DNA from 3 places in the Variovorax sp. V93 genome. Region 1 is predicted to be linked to each of the others. Evidence: riboswitches for the same ligand, from Rfam matches in the RefSeq annotation. Region 1 holds a riboswitch; each other region holds the start of a gene.
What was found. Region 1 has a riboswitch for glycine ahead of gcvT (glycine cleavage system aminomethyltransferase GcvT). Riboswitches for the same ligand answer to the same signal wherever they lie in the genome.

Region 1 (5,953 bases):
AAGATCCGCGACTACAAGTAACCCCGGCTGCCGCCGCCCGGCGGCATGCCCCCGCCCGCCCAGACCGGTCTGGCGGGCTTTTTTGTTTTGAACGCGAGTGCAGATGAAAGAAAAATTCCTCGGCATCGAACGCTGGACCACCGGCGCCTCGATGCTTGCCGCCTGCCTGATGCTGGTCATTGCATCGGCCCTGGGCGTGTTCCAGATCGTGACCCGCTTCGTGCTCGAGCAGCCCGCCGAGTGGAGCGAGATCCTGATCCGCGTGAGCCTGATCTGGATGGTGTTTTTGGGCATACCGATGGCGTTTCGCCAGGGTGCCATGGTCAGCGTGGACGTGCTCTACCGCTGGAGCCCGCCGCGCATCAAGCGCGTGCTCGACGCGGTGGTGAGCATTGCCGCCCTCATCCTGATGCTGGTCATTCTCTGGTGGGGCTGGGACTACGCGATGCGCGGCCGCGTGCAGTCGATGGCCGGGCTCGAAAGCCTGTCGATGGTGTGGGCATACCTGGCGCTGCCGGTGGGCTCCGTTTTCTGCCTGTTCGGCATCGTCGGTAATTTTCTCGATCCCAAGCGGCTCGAACTGGAGACCGCGCAATGACGCCCGTGATGGTTGCAACGATGGTGCTGTGTTTCGCACTGTCGGTTTCGGTGGCGGTGTCGATCGGCCTGGCCTCGATCATGGGCATTCAGATGGCCAACGCCAACATGCTGATCTCCGTGAAGGAGATGTTCAACTCCATCAACAAGTTTCCGCTGGCGGCCATTCCGTTCTTCATCCTGGCCGGCAACCTGATGGAAACCGGCGGCATCTCGCGGCGGCTGGTCGAGTTTGCCAAGAGCATCGTGGGCGGCGTGCAGGGCGGCCTGCCGATGACCTGCGTGCTCACCTGCATGATCTTCGCGGCGGTGTCGGGCTCGTCGGTGGCCACCACCTTCGCCATCGGCGCGATCCTGATCCCGGCGCTCATCAAGCACGGCTACCCCACCGCCTACGCGGCCGCGCTGCAGGCCACCAGCGCCGAACTGGGCGTGATCATCCCGCCCTCGATCCCGATGATCCTCTACGGCGTGAGCGCCGAGGTGTCCATCGGCGAGTTGTTCATCGCGGGTTTCGGCCCGGGCATTCTCATCAGCCTGGCCCTGATGCTGTTCGTCTGGATCTACTGCAAGTGGAAGGGCTGGGGCAAGAACGACGGCGACGGCCGCATGCCTTTCGGCAAGGCGCTGTGGCAGGCCGGCTGGGCGCTGCTGATGCCCGTCATCATCCTGGGCGGCATCTACGGCGGCATCTTCACGCCCACCGAAGCCTCGGCCGTGGCGGTGTTCTATGCGCTGGTGGTGGGCGTCGTGATCTACCGCGAGATCAAGCCCGCGGACCTGTACGTGATCCTGCGCAAGTCGGTGCTGTCGTCGGCGGTGATCATGTTCATCATCGCCAACGCGGGCCTGTTCGCGTTCCTGATCACGCGCGCGGGCGTGCCCGATGCCATCGGCCACTGGCTGCAGGAAGTGCTGAAGTCGCCCGCGATGTTCCTCCTGGGCGTGAACGCGGCGCTGTTCGTCATCGGCATGTTCATCGAGACCAGCGCGGCCATCATCGTGCTCGCGCCGATTCTCGCGCCGGTGGCGGTGCACTTCGGCATCGACCCGGTGCACTTCGGGCTCGTCATGGTGGTGAACCTTGCGCTCGGCATGATCACCCCGCCTTTCGGCGTGAACCTGTTCGCCGCCTGCACGGTGGCGCGCATCTCGCTCGACCGGATCGTGAAGTACCTGGTGCCCTTCGTGCTCGTGATCCTGGCCTGCCTGATGGTGATCACTTACGTGCCATGGATATCGCTGGCGCTGCGCGACCTGGTGTACGCCAAGTAGCGGAACGGCGCGAAAAACAAGGAAGAAACGGCAGCCTGTTCGCAGGCTGCTTTTTTTGTGCGGCGGCGCCGCTGTAAGGCAAACGTTTCACGAAGATGTCACCGCTTGCAACGATGCTGCAGCCCTCGATTCCCGAAAGCTGTGGCGCCATGTTTCCCACCAAGACCGACAAGGCACGCGACGAACTCCAGGGCCGCCAGCGCACGCTGAGCCAGCGCGAACGCGCCTTGCTGCTGATGGCCGACGGCCGGCGTTCGCTGACCGATTTCAGCCCGCTGTTCGCAAGCCGGACCGAAGCCGAGCAGGCGATCCAGGCGCTGATGCGCCAGGGCTACCTGCAGGACGCGCAGGCGGTGGCTGCCGCGGCAGCGCAGGCCGTGGCCCCGCCGCCCGCCCCGGTGCCCGCAGCCGACCCGATACGGCTCGCCACCTCGGCCGACAACTTCGACGGCAAGCGATCCCTGGCCACGACGCGCATGTTCCTGTTCGACATCTGCGAGCGCATGTTCGTGCGCCGCGACCCCAGGTTCGCGCTGCAGATGCGCGACGCCCTGCGCGAGGCGCGCGACCGCGGCGCGATGCTGAGCATTGCCGCGCTGATGCTCACCGAGGTCGAGAAAGCCGCGGGCGCCGAGCGGGCCGAATCGCTGCGCGAGCGCATCGACCGGCTGTTGCCGCCGGCCGAGACCGTGCACTGAGCCGCAGACCGGACGGCCGCGATCCACTACACTCCCATGGTCAGGAGAGAGCCCCGCCAGCCGGGGCCGCCGAAGGCGCAGGGGTTTCCCGAACGCTCAGGCAAAAGGACTGACACAGCGCTGGCGCATGCCGGCGTTTCCTTGCTGGAGAGAGGCTGTTGCTTGCATCAATGCGATGCACCAGCCCACCGAAGGAGCAAACCCCGATCGTGGGGCGAATCTCTCAGGTAAAGCGGACAGCAGGGGTGGCCCATGGCTCGCGCCATGGAATTCGTCTGCCCCTTTGGAGTGCCCCGTGGCCGCATCCTCCGACGCCTCTTCCGCCGAACAACTCCTGAAGACCCCGCTGTACGGCCTGCACGTGGAGCTCGGCGCCCGCATGGTGCCGTTTGCCGGCTATTCGATGCCGGTGCAGTACCCCGCCGGCCTCATGGCCGAGCACAGGCACACGCGCGATGCGGCCGGCCTGTTCGACATCTCGCACATGGGCCAGCTGCGCCTGGTCGGTCCGGACGCGGCGGCCGCCTTCGAAACCCTGATGCCGGTCGACGTGATCGACCTCGCCGCCGGCAAGCAGCGCTATGGCCTGCTGCTGAACGACGAGGGCGGCATCCTCGACGACCTGATGTTCTTCAACGAAGGCCACGGCTCGATCTTCGTGATCGTCAACGGCGCCTGCAAGGTGGCGGACATCGCCCACATCCAGCAGCAGATCGGCGCACGCTGCGAGGTGCAGCCCATGCCCGACCACGCGCTGCTCGCGCTGCAGGGGCCGCAGGCAGCCACGGTGCTGGCGCGGCTGTCGCCCGGCATCGAGCGCTTCGTGTTCATGACGGGCGGCGCGGTGCAGATCGGCGGCATTCCGGCCTTCGCCACGCGCAGCGGCTACACCGGCGAGGACGGCTTCGAGATCTCGGTGGCCGGCCAGAATGCAGAGGCGCTGGCCCGCCTGCTGCTGGCGCAGCCCGAGGTCAAGCCCATCGGCCTGGGCGCACGCAATTCGCTGCGGCTGGAAGCGGGGCTGTGCCTCTACGGCAACGACATCGACACCGCCACCACGCCGGTCGAGGCCTCGCTGAACTGGGCGATCCAGAAGGTGCGCCGCACGGGCGGCGCGCGCGAAGGCGGCTTCCCCGGCGCGGCCAAAGTCCTGGCCCAGCTCGCCGCCGCCACGGCCGGCGCCGCGGGCCACACCGACCATGACACGCTGAAGCGCAAGCGCGTCGGCCTCGTGGCGCTGGAACGCATTCCGGTGCGCGACGGCACCGTGCTGCAATCCTTCGAAGGCCACGACATCGGCTTTGTCACGAGCGGCCTGCTCGGCCCGACGGCCGACCGCCCGATTGCCATGGGCTACGTGGCCACCGCGTTTTCCGAGCCCGGCACGCGCGTTCAGGCCATCGTGCGCGGCAAGCCGGTGCCGATGGAAGTCTCGACCCTGCCTTTCGTGCCCACGCGCTACTACCGCGGCTAGGCGCTGCGCCCCAACCATCATTTTTTCCACGAGGAGTTTTCCACCATGAGCATCAAGTACACCAAGGACCATGAATGGGTCTCGGCCGAAGGCAGCGCAGCCACCGTCGGCATCACCGTGCATGCGCAGGACGCGCTCGGCGACGTGGTCTTTGTCGACCTGCCTGAAGTCGGCAAGACCTTTGCACAGGGCGAGGTTGCCGGTGTCGTCGAATCGGTCAAGGCCGCGGCCGATGTGTTCATGCCCGTGTCGGGCGAGATCACCGAAGTGAACGAAGCCCTGCGCGCCGATCCCTCGCTCGCCAACACCGACCCGCTGGCCGCGGGCTGGTTCTTCAAGGTCAAGCTCAGCGAGCCGGCGCAGCTCGACGCGCTGCTCGACGCTGCCAGCTACGACAAGTTCGCTGCCGAGTCCTGATCCGCCGAGTTCGCAAGCCGCTTTTTCCTCATCCCCGAGCCTTCACCGCCATGCCGATTCCCGCCCTTCCCTCTTTGCAACAACTGGAGAACGCCGAAGAGTTTCTCGCCCGCCACATCGGCATCGATGCGGCGGACGAGGCGCGCATGCTGCCGGTGATCGGCTCGGAAACGCGCGCCGAGCTCATCGACGGCATCGTGCCTGCGGCCATCCGCCGGGCGAAGCCGATGCGGCTGCCGGCGCCCATCGCGGAGGCCGACGCGCTGGCCGAATTGAAGGCGATCGCGGCGAAGAACAAGGTCTTCAAGAGCTTCATCGGCCAGGGCTACTACGGCACGCACACGCCGGGCGTGATCCTGCGCAACGTGCTCGAGAACCCCGCCTGGTACACGGCCTACACGCCCTACCAGGCCGAGATTTCGCAGGGCCGCATGGAAGCGCTGCTCAATTTCCAGACCATGGTGTGCGACCTCACGGGCATGGCCATCGCCAATGCCTCGATGCTCGACGAAGCCACGGCCGCGGCCGAGGCCATGACGCTCGCCAAGCGCAGCGTCAAGAGCAAGAGCAATGTGTTCCTCGTGTCGGGCGACTGCCACCCGCAGACCATCGAGGTCATCAAGACGCGCGCCGCGCCGCTGGGCATCGAGGTCAAGGTCAGCACCGTCTCCGAGACGCTGCCGCACCTGATGGTGAGCGGCGAATTCTTCGGCGTGCTCGCGCAGTACCCGGCCACCACCGGCCATGTGCACGACCTGCGTCCGCTCGCGGGCCATGCGCACCAGTGCGACGCCGCCTTCTGCGTGGCCGCCGACCTGCTCGCGCTCACCTTGCTCGCGCCGCCGGGCGAATGGGATGCCGACATCGTCTGCGGCACCACGCAGCGCTTCGGCATGCCGATGTGCAACGGCGGCCCGCACGCGGCCTACCTGGCCTGCCGCGACGAGTTCAAGCGCTCGCTGCCGGGCCGCCTGGTCGGCGTGAGCGTCGACACGCACGGCCAGCCCGCCTACCGCCTCGCGCTGCAGACGCGCGAGCAGCACATCCGCCGCGAGAAGGCCACCTCCAACATCTGTACCGCCCAGGTGCTGCCGGCCGTGGTGGCCAGCATGTACGCCGTGTACCACGGGCCCGACGGCCTCACGCGCATTGCGCAGCGCGTGGCCGCGCTCACGGCCATCCTCGCGCAGGGCCTCGCGCAAATGGGCCGCGAGCCGGTCAATGCCACCGCCTTCGATTCGCTGACCATCCGCACCGGTGACGACACGCCGAAGATCATCGAGCGCGCCCAGGCTGCGGGCGTCAACCTGCGCCAGCGCCTGCAGCAGCACCTGGGCATTTCGCTCGACGAGACCACCACGCGCGCCGACATCGAGACGCTCTGGGCGCTGTTCGTGCCGGCCGGCACGCCGATGCCGCGCTTCGACGACCTGGCCAACACGGCGCCGCGCCTGCCCGAGGACCTGCGCCGCACCAGCGCCTTTCTCACGCA
Region 2 (5,953 bases), 1.9 Mb from region 1:
GATCTTCTGTCGCCGCTCGGCCGCGCCCATCTGCACATGCTGCGCGAGCATTTCGTCGATCTGCGCGCCGCAGGTCATCACGGGGTTGAGCGCGGTCATGGGTTCCTGGAACACCATGGCCATCGAGGGCCCGCGCAGCTGGCGCAGGCGGGAAGGCGCTGCGGCCAGCAGGTTCTCGCCCTGCAGCTCGATGGTGCCGCGCACCGGCACGAGGCCCGCAGGCAGCAGCCCCATCACCGCATTGGCGATGACCGACTTGCCCGAGCCCGACTCGCCGAGCAGGCAGACGATCTTGCCGGGCGGCACGTCGAAGGAGATCTTGTCGACCGCATGCGGCCGGTCGCCGCCGCGCGGCAATGCAATGGCCAGGTCGCGCACGGAAAGAACAGGTGCTTGCGTCATGTTCAGCCCCCGCGCTTGTTGAACTTGGGGTCGAGCGTGTCGCGCAGCCCGTCGCCGAGGATGTTCACCGCGAGCACCGTCAGCGCCAGGAAGATGCCGGGGAACAGCACGTTGTGCGGGAACTGGTTGAACTGCGCCCGGCCCTCGGCCATGATGTTGCCCCAGGTCGCCATGTCGGCCGGCAGCCCCACGCCGAGGAACGACAGGATGGCCTCGACCAGGATGGCCGAGGCGCACACGTAGGTCGCCTGGATGATCAGCGGCGCAATCGCATTCGGCAGGATGTGGCGCACAAGGATCTTCCATGTCGGCGTGTCCAGCGCAATGGCGGCTTCCACATAGGGCTCCTCGCGCACCGTGAGCACCACCGAGCGCACGAGGCGCGCCACGCGCGGAATCTCGGGCACCGCAATGGCCACCACCACCGTGAGCAGCTTGCCGCCGAACAGCGCCACCAGGCTGATCGCGAACAGGATGCCCGGGATGGCCATCACGCCGTCCATCAGCCGCATGATGGCGCTGTCGAGCCGGCGGAAATAGCCGCCCAAGAGCCCGACGAGCATGCCGAACACCACCGCCAGCGCGGCCACCGCCACGCCCACGGTCAGCGACACGCGCGCGCCGTAGAGCGTGCGGCTCCAGATGTCGCGCCCAAGGCTGTCGGTGCCCATGACGAACAGGTGCTCGAAGGTGTCGCCCGCCAGGCTGTTGAACTCGCCGCGCGTGCCCGGCATGAGGTTGCCGCTGCCGGGATCGATGGCGGTCGGGTCGATGGTGCCCAGCCATGGCGCCGCCAGCGACACGAGCACCAGCAACAGCAGCACGCCCCCGCCCGCGCGCACCGACCAGTCGGCCAGGATGCGCTTGAATAGCGAGCGCCGCCGGGGCGGCGGCAGCGGCTCGGCGACGGCTTCAACAGGAATCGGCGGCGTGGCGAGCGAATCGGTCATCGTGTTTTTTCTTCTTGCGCCTCAATAGCGGATGCGGGGGTCGAACACCAGGTAGCTCAGGTCGATCAGCAGGTTGATGAGCACGTAGACGACGGAAAAGAACAGCGTGATGCCCTGTATCAGCGGAAAGTCGCGCGACAGCACCGCATCGACCGTGAGCTGCCCGAGGCCCGGAATCGCGAACACGGTTTCGGTGACGACCACGCCGCCGATCAGCAGCGCAATGCCGATGCCGATCACCGTGACGATCGGAATCGCCGCATTGGCCAGCGCATGCCGCATCAGCACCCGTTTTTCCGAAATGCCCTTGGCGCGCGCGGTGCGGATGTAGTCTTCGGTCATGGCCTCGGCCACGGCCGCGCGCGTGACGCGTGCAATCAGCGCCACGTAGATGATCGACAGCGTGATGGACGGCAGGATCAGGTGCTTGATCCAGAGCCAGGGCCCCTGGCTCAGCCGCGCGTAGCCCTGCACCGGCAGCAGCTGCAGGTGCAGCGCGAAGATCCAGATGAGCACGTAGCCGATCACGAAGGCCGGTATCGAAAAGCCCATGACCGAGAAGCCCATGAGCATGCGGTCGAGCCAGCCGCCATGGCGCCAGGCGGCCACCACACCCAGCGGCACCGCGATCAGGATGGTGACCACCAGCGTGACCGCCGCAAGCGACACCGTCGGCTCGATGCGCTGCCCGATCAGTTCCACCACCGTCTTCTTCATGAAGTAGGACTCGCCCAGGTTGCCCCGCAGCAACTGCCCGCTCCAGCGCACGAACTGCGTGGGCAGCGAATCGTCCAGCCCCAGCTGGCTGCGCACCTTGGCGATGTTCTCGCTGGTGCCGCTGTCGCCCACGATGGCGGCGGCCGGATCGCCGGGCGCCAGCCGGAGCATGAGGAACACGATCAACGCGACGATGACGAGCACCGGCACGGTCGACAGGATGCGGCGCACAAGAAAGATCTGCATGGGTATGGCGACGCGGCGCGCTCAGCTCTTCCTGATGTTCCAGAACACATTGACCGGCGAGCGCACCACGCCGCTCACCACACCCTTGCGGTAGGCCGTGAGCGGCTTGTATTCGCCGATCGGCGCGTAGATGCCGGTGTCGTACACGCGCTGCTGGATGGCCGTGGCCAATTCCTTGCGCCTGGCCTCGTCCGCGCTCGCGAGGAAGTCGAACTTCAGCTGTTCGAGCTTGTCGTCGGTGGCCCAGCCGAACCAGCCCTTCTCGCCGTTGCCCGTGAGAGGCGCGTAGAACATCGGGTTCATGTTGTCGGCAATGCCCCAGCCGGTGATGAAGAGGTTCCAGCCGCCCTTGTCGACCGGGTCCTTCTTGGCGCGGCGCGTGACCAGCGTGGGCCAATCCATCGACTGCATATCGACGTTGAAGCCGGCCTGCTTCAGCAGCTGCGCCATCACCGGCGGAAACTTGTTGAGCAGCGCGAAGTCGGCTGGATACATCAGCACGACCGGCTTGCCGTCGTAGCCCGCTTCCTTGAGCAGCGCCTTGGCTTTCTCGAACTGCGGCTTGCCGGTGAAGTAGCCGGTCTTGTCGTTCGAGAACATCGTGCCGCACGGGTAGACCGAGGCGCAGCTGTTGTAGAGCTCCTTGTGCACCATCTGGGCGCGCATCAGCGCCTCCTGATTGATGGCCATGATGGCGGCCTGCGCGATCTTCGGATTGTCGAAGGGCGGGATGACGTGGTTCAGGTGCAGCGCGAACGAGCCCTTCGGGATCGGGTTGTCGACGGTGATGGCGGAGTTGTTCTTGAGTGCCGTGTACTGCTCCGGCGGCAGCCATTCGATCATGTCGACCTCGCCGTTGGCGAGCGCATTGGCCTGCGTCTGGGCGTCTTTCAGGATGATCCATTCCATGCGGTCGACGTACACGTTCTTGCCACCCGCCGTGCCCGAAGCTGCCTCGGTGCGCGGCACGTACCTGGTGTTCTTCAGGTAGACCACCTTCTCGCCAGGGCGGTACTCTTCCTTCTTGAAGATGTAGGGACCCGAGCCCGTGGCGTCGTCGATCTGCTTGTCGGCCGGCGTGGCGGCCACGCGCGCCGGCATGATGAAGGGCGGATTCGACGAGGGCTTGCTCAGCGCGTCGAGCACCATGCCGAAGCTGTCCTTGAACACCAGCCTGAAGGTGTTGGCGTCGACGGCCTCGGCCTTGTCGAGCGCGGCGTACATCTTCTGGCCCAGCCCGTCGCGCTGGCCCCATCGCTTGAGCGACGCCAGCACGTCTTCCGAGGTGACCGGCTTGCCGTCATGAAACTCCAGGCTCTTGCGCAGCGTGAAGGTCCATGTCTTGCCGTCGGCGCCGGTGGTGTACTTGTCGACCATCTGCGGCTTGACCTTGCCCTGTTCGTCCACGCCGAAGAGCGTGTCGTACACGGCATAGCCGTGGTTGCGCGTGACGAACGCGGTGGTCCAGATCGGGTCGAGAATCTTCAGGTCCGACTGCGGCACCAGGCGCAGCACCTTGCCCGCATCCTGTGCGAACGCGCTTGTTGCGGCGGCAGCGGCAAGCATGGCGCCCGCGACAACGGCTTTCAGGTTTCGTTTCGACAGCATCTTCGGTTCTCCGGTTGAAAAATCGTGAGGAACGGGTTTCGATTCAGGCGCGGTGCGCTCGAACAGAAGTCATGAAGAAGAAGCCTCCGGAAGCGCGCAAAGGCCACCCCGCGCACTGCGCGAGATGCCCCTGCTGTCCTTTGGCCTGAGAGATTCACCATGCACGCTCATCGCGCAAGGCTTGCCCCTTCGGCGGCCGCCCTCGGAGTCCTTTGTATTCAGAACCCCGGGCAGCGCTCTCCAGCGTTGGTCAAGTTGTCCAGTCTTGGGACCTGAGCGTTATGGGCTGTCGCCTTCGGTAATGCACTAACTCGAAGCATCGAGCCGGCATTTCTCCTGGACGTTTTCTTCCAAGCAGAATGCGTGCCACTCGGGCACCCACTCGAACGCGTGTGCTACTGCGGCCCGCCGCAGAAGCTCACCCTTTCGGTGGTCCTGGCGGTGAAGTGAAGGCGCGTGGTGGTGGTGTCGCTGGCGGGCGTGTTCTGCGGCCATTCGCTCTGCAGCCACGTGTACTGCCAGCTGTAGGCCTCGCCTGGCCTGGCGGGTTCGCCGTAGGTGATGCGGAGGCTGCCGCTGCTCTCGTCGTGGCAATGCTTCGACCGCTTGTATTCCTTTTCGCTGAAGCAGGCGCGGATCATCTTCGAGCATGAAAAAGGAATGCCTTCGTATACGGCCCTGGTTGCGTCCTCGAGCGGCACGAAGTCGGCCTTGCTGAACGAAGCGCCGCCGCCCGAATACATCTCCGACACCGTCTGGAGCACGGCCGCGGCCCACCGCCCTTCTGCCAGCGGGTAGAGCGCCGGCGCGAGGGAAATGCGCGCGTCCGCCATGCCGGGGTCCGCTGCTTTCCTCATCAACGCGGCCGCATAGCTGCTGAAGTCGTGCAGGCGGCTGAGCTGCCACGTGCCTGCAATGCGCCTGATGCGCGCCATGGCCAGCGGCTCGCCCGAGAACACCGCGTAGTCCCCTGCCGCCGCGCCGCGCGGCCGGTACAGGCCCAGCGCCTGCGGATCGCAGGGCTGCGGCAACAGCGCGCACAAGCGCGCGCGCCAATCCGCATCCAGCGATTCCGGCTTCTTCACCGCATCGAACAACTGCGCCGACGGCGCGGCGCCCACGCGCCCCGCGAGCAGCAGGACGAGCATCGAGGCGGTGGTGCGCAGAATGGGCAGCAGGTTCATGGACCGGCATGGTAGCCAGCCCGCAAGTTGCTGCAACCAATTGCGGCGCGGGCGAGCCGATGTTGTAGCCTTCGCCCCACGGCCATCCCGGCCTCGAACGGAGCGAAGATGGCAGACAGGATTCTGGTGTTCTATGGCTCGTACCGGTCGGACCGCATGGGCATTCGCCTGGCGGACTACCTGGTGGCGGGACTCAACGCGCGAGGCGCCGAAGCCGAGCTGATCGACGCCAAGGCCGTCGACCTGCCCATGCTCGACCGCATGTACAAGGAATACCCCCAGGGCACCGCGCCCGCGGCCATGGAAGCGCTGGCGCAGAAGATACGCGGCGCGGACGCCTTCGTCTTCGTGACCGGCGAATACAACTGGGGCCCGCAGCCCGGCTTGAAGAACCTGACCGACCACTTCCTCGAGGAATGGTTCTGGCGCCCGGCCGCCGTGGCCAGCTATTCGGCCGGCCGGTTCTCCGGCGTGCGCTCCGGCACCGTGTGGCACTCGATCCTGTCGGAGATGGGAATGGTCGTCGTGTCGAGCACATTGGCCGTCGGGCCCATTTCGCAAACGCTCGATGCGAACGGCAGCGCGGGCGAATCGCTCGATCGCTCCTTCGGAAGGTTCGCCGACGACCTGGCCTGGTGGACCGAAGCGGCGCGCGCGCAGCGGGCGCGCAAGGCACCGCCGTATTGACTGGCCTTAGCTATCGAGCCGCGCGGCTTCCGTCAGCGCAACCGACACGCACTCCAGCGCAATCGCCAGCTGCGTGAGCGTCGGCAATCCGAACCCCAGGCGGAACACCAGCGGGTCGTCCCCGAACCATGGGCCGGGCGCGACGCGCGTGCTGTACCT
Region 3 (5,953 bases), 2.6 Mb from region 1:
GCCGGCCATGGCCCAGCCGATGGCCGATGCGGTGGGCAAGGCCATGGGCAAGCCGGCGGCGGCTCCCACGGCCTCGAAGCCCGCGGCCAGGAAGGCGGCAGCGCCCGCCGCCGCAAAGAAGGCATCGGCCGCCGCGCGCAAGCGAACGGCCGGCCGGCGCTGACGTCATACACACACATTTCTTGAAGAGAACGGGTTGGCACGCATCATGAAGCTGTTTCCTTCCGGCCATGCCACCCACCCGCAATGGCGCATGGCAGCCGGCCTCGTGCTGGCCCAGTTGCGCGCGCAGATGGCGCTGCCCGACTACGCGCCGTCGCCCACGCTCGGGCTGCTCTACATCACCGACCACTACGCGGCGGACGCGCAGGACATCCTCGACCACCTGAGCGCCGAACTGCCCGAGGTCACCGACTGGTCCGGCACGGTCGGCATCGGCGTCTCGGCCAACAATGCCGAATATTTCGACGAGCCCGGACTCAGCCTGATGCTCTGCGCGCTGCCAAGCGACCAATACCGCGTGTTCTCCGGCGTGGCGCCGCTGGGCAATTCGGAAATGAGCGGCTTCGAGGCCCATACGGCGCTGGTGCACGCTGACCCCGCCACCCCCGACCTGACCGAACTGATCGGCGAGATGGCGGGCCGCACCAACACCGGCTATCTGTTCGGCGGGCTCTCGTCGGGACGCGGCGGCGCGCTGCAGTTCGCGGTGGGCGGCAACGGCAACATCCGCGGGCATGGCGCCGCGGGCGGCGTGTTCTCGGGCGGCTTGTCGGGCGTGGTGTTCGGCGAGGGCGTGCGGCTGGTGTCGCGCGTCACCCAGGGCTGCCAGCCGCTGCGCTCGGGCGCCGGGCGCGAGCGCGAGATCACCGAAGCCGACGGCAACCTTCTGCTCAAGCTGGACGGCGAACCCGCGCTCGACGTGCTGCTGGACGACCTGCAGGTGTCGCTCGAGCGGCCGCAGGAGGCCATCGACGCCGTGCGCGCCACCCTGGTGGGCCTGGCCGACGCGGGCAGCGACGGCATCCGCCGCACCGGCGACCTGGGAGCCGACGTGCTGGTGCGCCACATCATCGGCCTGGACCCCACGCGCCGCGGCATCGCCATTGCCGACGTGGCGGAGGCCGGCATGCGCCTGACCTTCTGCCGCCGCAATGCGCAGGCCGCGCGCGCCGACCTGATGCGCATCTGCGCGGAAATCCGCGAGGAACTCGAGCCCGAGGAGCAGACGCTGGCCACCGCGCGCGCCGTCGCGGCCGGGGAGGCCGAAGCGGCGCCGCATCCGGCGCGCCGCATCGCGGGCGCCGTGTACGTGAGCTGCTCGGGGCGCGGCGGGCCGCATTTCGGCGCACCGGGCGCCGAGCTGCAGATCGTGCGGCACGCGCTGGGCGACGTGCCGCTGGTCGGCTTCTTCGCCGCGGGCGAAATCGCCCGCCACCATCTTTACGGCTACACCGGCGTGCTGACGGTGTTCACCAGCAAGGACTGAACCCAGCCCTGCCTGTGTTCAGGCCGGTTGCAGCACGCGCGCTGCCGGCGCAGGCAGGCCGGTGAACGCAAAGTCCACCTCGGGCGCGAGCCCGCTCACGATGCGCGCGATCGACTTGCCCGAACCGCAGGCGTGCGTCCAGCCGAGCGTGCCATGGCCGGTGTTCAGGTACAGGTTCGGCAGTTTCGTCTTGCCGATCAGCGGCACGTTGCTCGGCGTTGCGGGGCGCAGGCCGGTCCAGAACTGGGCCTGCGTGGTGTCGCCGGCGCCCGGAAAGAGCTCCTCGACGCGCCGCACGATCGCCTCGCAGCGCACGCGGTTCAGGTCGCGGTCGTAGCCGTTGAGCTCGGCCGTTCCGGCAATGCGCAGCCGGTCGCCCGAGGCCGAGGTGTAGCGCGAGAACACGAGCTTGAACTCGTCATCGGTCAGCGAAACCTGGTGGGCCCTGGAGGCGTCCTTCACCGGCAGCGTCACCGAATAGCCCTTGGCCGGATAGATCGGCAGCCGGATGCCCAGCGGCGCGGCAACGATCGGGCTCAGCGAACCCATCGCGAGCACGAAGGCGTCGCCGCGGATGCGCTGGAAGCGGCCTTCGCAGTCGGTGGCTTCGACATGGTCGATGCTGCCGCCGGCCTCGCGCAGCGCCGTGACCGTGTGGCTCATGAGGAACTTCACGCCCGCTGCGGCCGCGCGCTTCGCCAGCTCGCGCGCAAAAAGGTTCGCGTCGCCGGACTCGTCCTCCGCCGTGTAAGTGGCGCCGGCCAGCTTCGGGCGGATGTGGGCGAGGGCGGGCTCGATCTTCACGGCCTCGTCGGCCGAGATCACCCGCCGCTCGCAGCCGAGCGCGCGCATCTGTTCGGCCGGCTCCAGGGCGCCGTCGAACTCCTTCTGCGTCGTATAGAAGTGCAGGATGCCCTGCGTGCGCTGGTCGTAGTCCAGGCCGGTGTCGCGGCGCAGCTGCTGCAGCACGTCGCGGCTGTAGGTGCCCAGTCGCACGATCTGCTCGATGTTGTGCCGGGTGCGCGCCGGCGTGCATTCGCGCAGGAACTGCAGGCCCCAGAGCCACTGGCGCATGTCGGCGCGGATGCGAAAGAGCAGCGGCGCATCTTCCTTGCCCAGCCATTGCAGCACCTTGAGCGGAGCGCTCGGGTTGGCCCAGGGCTCGGCATGGCTGACCGAGATCTGCCCGCCGTTGGCAAAGCTGGTTTCGGCGGCCGGCGTGGCCTGCCGGTCGATCACGGTCACCTCGTGGCCGAGTTGCTGGAGGAAGTAAGCCGAAGTCACGCCGAGCAGGCCGGCGCCAAGAACGATCACGCGCATTTCAAGTACCTTTTGAAGATGGGCACTTGAACGGCGGACTTGGTGTGCTACTGATTCAATAGCGAGCAACCGGACGAACGCCGTCCAAGTCGCCGCTCCCCCTGTCCTTGGTACCTGAGAGATTCACCTGTTGCACCTTGCAACGGGTTTGCTCCTTCGGTGCATCGCGCGGGGCGATGGCTCTCCAGACGGCCTGTCAATTGATGCAGTACATGCCACGCAACTCTTTGAAAGAACTTCAAGGTTACGTTCGGCCGACCTGAGCGTTTATGGGAGTTTGCGCCTTCGGTGGAGTAGCAATAAGTACTACTCGCTCTCCTGCAATGAAACGATTGTAGGCGGAGGCCGCAAAGCCGCCAACCATGAATTTTGACAATTCGGAGCAATGGGATAATTGTCATCGATTCGAAACTTCGGGGAGACTCATGATCCTGGTAACCGGCGGCGCGGGCTTCATCGGCGCCAACTTCGTACTCGACTGGCTGGCGCAGGGCGACGAGCCTGTCGTGAATCTCGACAAACTGACCTACGCCGGCAATCTCGAGACGCTCGCGTCCCTCAAGGGCGACCCGCGGCACATCTTCGCGCAGGGCGACATCGGCGACAGCGCCCTGGTCGATCGCCTGCTGGCCGAGCACAAACCGCGGGCCATTGTGAACTTTGCCGCGGAATCACACGTCGACCGCTCCATCCACGGCCCCGAAGACTTCGTGCAGACCAACGTGCTCGGCACCTTCCGCCTGCTCGAGTCCGTGCGCGGCCACTGGAGCGCGCTGCCGGCCGAGCAGAAGGCCGCCTTCCGCTTCCTGCACGTGTCCACCGACGAGGTCTACGGCTCCCTCTCCAAGACCGACCCCGCCTTCACCGAAGACAACAAGTACGAGCCCAACAGCCCCTACTCGGCCAGCAAGGCCGCCAGCGACCACCTCGTGCGCGCCTGGCACCACACCTACGGCCTGCCGGTCGTCACCACCAACTGCTCCAACAACTACGGGCCCTTCCACTTCCCCGAGAAGCTCATCCCGCTGATGATCGTCAACGCCCTGGCCGGCAAGCCCCTGCCCGTGTACGGCGACGGCATGCAGGTGCGCGACTGGCTCTACGTGAAGGACCACTGCAGCGCCATCCGGCGCGTGCTCGAAGCCGGCAAGCTCGGCGAGACCTACAACGTCGGCGGCTGGAACGAGAAGCCCAACATCGAGATCGTCAACACCGTCTGCGCCCTGCTCGACGAACTGCGCCCGCGCGCCGACGGCAAGCCCTACAAGGCGCAGATCAGCTACGTCACCGATCGCCCGGGCCACGACCGGCGCTACGCCATCGACGCGCGCAAGCTCGAACGCGAGCTCGGCTGGAAGCCCGCCGAAACCTTCGACAGCGGCATCCGCAAGACCGTCGAGTGGTACCTTGCCAACGGCGAATGGGTGCGCAACGTGCAAAGCGGTGCCTACCGCGAATGGGTCGAGAAGCAATACGACGCCGCACCCGCGGCCCAGGCCGCGGCATGAAGCTGCTGTTGCTGGGCAAGGGCGGCCAGGTCGGCTGGGAGCTGCAGCGCAGCCTCGCACCGCTGGGCGAGCTGGTCGCGCTCGATTTCGACAGCACCGATCTGAATGCCGATTTCAGCCGCCCCGAGCAACTGGCCGACACCGTGCTGAAAGTGCGCCCCGACGTCATCGTCAATGCCGCAGCCCACACCGCCGTCGACAAGGCCGAGAGCGAGCCCGAGTTCGCGCGCAAGCTCAACGCCACCTCCCCCGGCGTGGTGGCCGAAGCCGCGCAGCAGATCGGCGCGCTCATGGTGCACTACTCCACCGACTACGTTTTCGACGGCAGCGGCAGCACGCCCTGGCAGGAAGACGACGCCACCGGTCCGCTCAGCGTGTATGGCCGCACCAAGCTTGAAGGCGAGCAACTGGTGGCCAAGCATTGCGCGAAGCACCTGATCTTTCGCACCAGCTGGGTCTATGCCGCGCGCGGCGGCAACTTTGCCAAGACCATGCTGCGCATCGCCAAGGAGCGCGATCGCCTGACCGTCATCGACGACCAGTTCGGCGCGCCCACCGGCGCCGAGTTGCTGGCCGACGTCACGGCGCACGCCATTCGCGCAACCCTGCAGGACCCCGCCAAGGCGGGGCTCTATCACGCGGTGGCGGGTGGCGTTACCACATGGCACGGCTATGCGCGCTTCGTGATCGAGCAGGCGAAGGCGGCGGGCGTGGAACTCAAGGCAGGTCCGGAAGCGGTCGACCCCGTGCCCACCAGCGCCTTTCCCACATCCGCGACACGCCCCGCCAACTCGCGCCTGGACACGCACAAGTTGCAGTCCACCTTTGGCCTGGTGCTGCCGCACTGGCAGCAGGGCGTGGCCCGCATGCTGCGCGAGACCCTTTGACAGCAGCGCTAGCGAAGCACGCAAGAAGCGGAGAACACAACACAATGACCACCACGAAGACCACGCAACGCAAGGGCATCATCCTGGCCGGCGGCTCCGGCACCCGGCTGCACCCCGCCACGCTCGCGCTCAGCAAGCAGCTGCTGCCGGTGTACGACAAGCCGATGATCTATTACCCGCTCAGCACGCTGATGCTCGGCGGCATGCGCGACATCCTGATCATCAGCACGCCGCAGGACACACCGCGCTTCCAGCAACTGCTGGGCGATGGCAGCCAGTGGGGCATCAACCTGCAGTACGCGGTGCAGCCCAGTCCCGATGGTTTGGCGCAGGCCTTCATCATCGGCGACGAGTTCCTGGGCAATGCGCCGAGCGCGCTGGTGCTGGGCGACAACATCTTCTACGGCCACGACTTCGCGCACCTGTTGGCCGACGCCGATGCGAAGCCCTCCGGCGCCACCGTGTTCGCCTACCATGTGCACGACCCCGAGCGCTATGGCGTGGTGGCCTTCGATGCGCAGGGCAAGGCCAGCAGCATCGAGGAAAAGCCGTTGAAGCCCAAGAGCAGCTATGCGGTGACTGGCCTGTACTTCTACGACAACCAGGTGGTCGACATTGCCAAGGCCGTGAAGCCCAGCGCGCGCGGCGAGCTGGAGATCACGGCCGTCAACCAGGCCTACCTGGACCGGGACCAGCTCAACGTGCAGATCATGCAGCGCGGCTATGCCTGGCTGGACACCGGCACGCAC

Region 2: another riboswitch for glycine. It lies ahead of ACAM54_RS07025 (ABC transporter substrate-binding protein); the one in region 1 lies ahead of gcvT (glycine cleavage system aminomethyltransferase GcvT).
Region 3: another riboswitch for glycine. It lies ahead of ACAM54_RS03520 (D-amino acid dehydrogenase); the one in region 1 lies ahead of gcvT (glycine cleavage system aminomethyltransferase GcvT).

The regions. Positions count from the first base shown of each region.
Region 1 is NZ_AP028669.1:3,396,556-3,402,508, forward strand. It holds gene ACAM54_RS16120 (TRAP transporter substrate-binding protein) at 1-21, shown strand, start outside; gene ACAM54_RS16125 (TRAP transporter small permease) at 104-598, shown strand; gene ACAM54_RS16130 (TRAP transporter large permease) at 595-1,872, shown strand; gene ACAM54_RS16135 (hypothetical protein) at 2,022-2,570, shown strand; glycine riboswitch at 2,602-2,692, shown strand; glycine riboswitch at 2,705-2,820, shown strand; gene gcvT (glycine cleavage system aminomethyltransferase GcvT) at 2,866-4,044, shown strand; gene gcvH (glycine cleavage system protein GcvH) at 4,090-4,461, shown strand; gene gcvP (aminomethyl-transferring glycine dehydrogenase) at 4,512-5,953, shown strand, end outside.
Region 2 is NZ_AP028669.1:1,493,701-1,499,653, reverse strand. It holds gene ACAM54_RS07040 (dipeptide ABC transporter ATP-binding protein) at 1-402, opposite strand, end outside; gene ACAM54_RS07035 (ABC transporter permease) at 405-1,352, opposite strand; gene ACAM54_RS07030 (ABC transporter permease) at 1,374-2,315, opposite strand; gene ACAM54_RS07025 (ABC transporter substrate-binding protein) at 2,337-3,923, opposite strand; glycine riboswitch at 4,047-4,177, opposite strand; gene ACAM54_RS07020 (hypothetical protein) at 4,319-5,107, opposite strand; gene ACAM54_RS07015 (NADPH-dependent FMN reductase) at 5,216-5,794, shown strand; gene ACAM54_RS07010 (pyridoxal phosphate-dependent aminotransferase) at 5,801-5,953, opposite strand, start outside.
Region 3 is NZ_AP028669.1:785,696-791,648, forward strand. It holds gene ACAM54_RS03510 (PhaM family polyhydroxyalkanoate granule multifunctional regulatory protein) at 1-163, shown strand, start outside; gene ACAM54_RS03515 (FIST C-terminal domain-containing protein) at 209-1,489, shown strand; gene ACAM54_RS03520 (D-amino acid dehydrogenase) at 1,508-2,809, opposite strand; glycine riboswitch at 2,901-3,007, opposite strand; glycine riboswitch at 3,047-3,140, opposite strand; gene rfbB (dTDP-glucose 4,6-dehydratase) at 3,235-4,317, shown strand; gene rfbD (dTDP-4-dehydrorhamnose reductase) at 4,314-5,204, shown strand; gene rfbA (glucose-1-phosphate thymidylyltransferase RfbA) at 5,249-5,953, shown strand, end outside.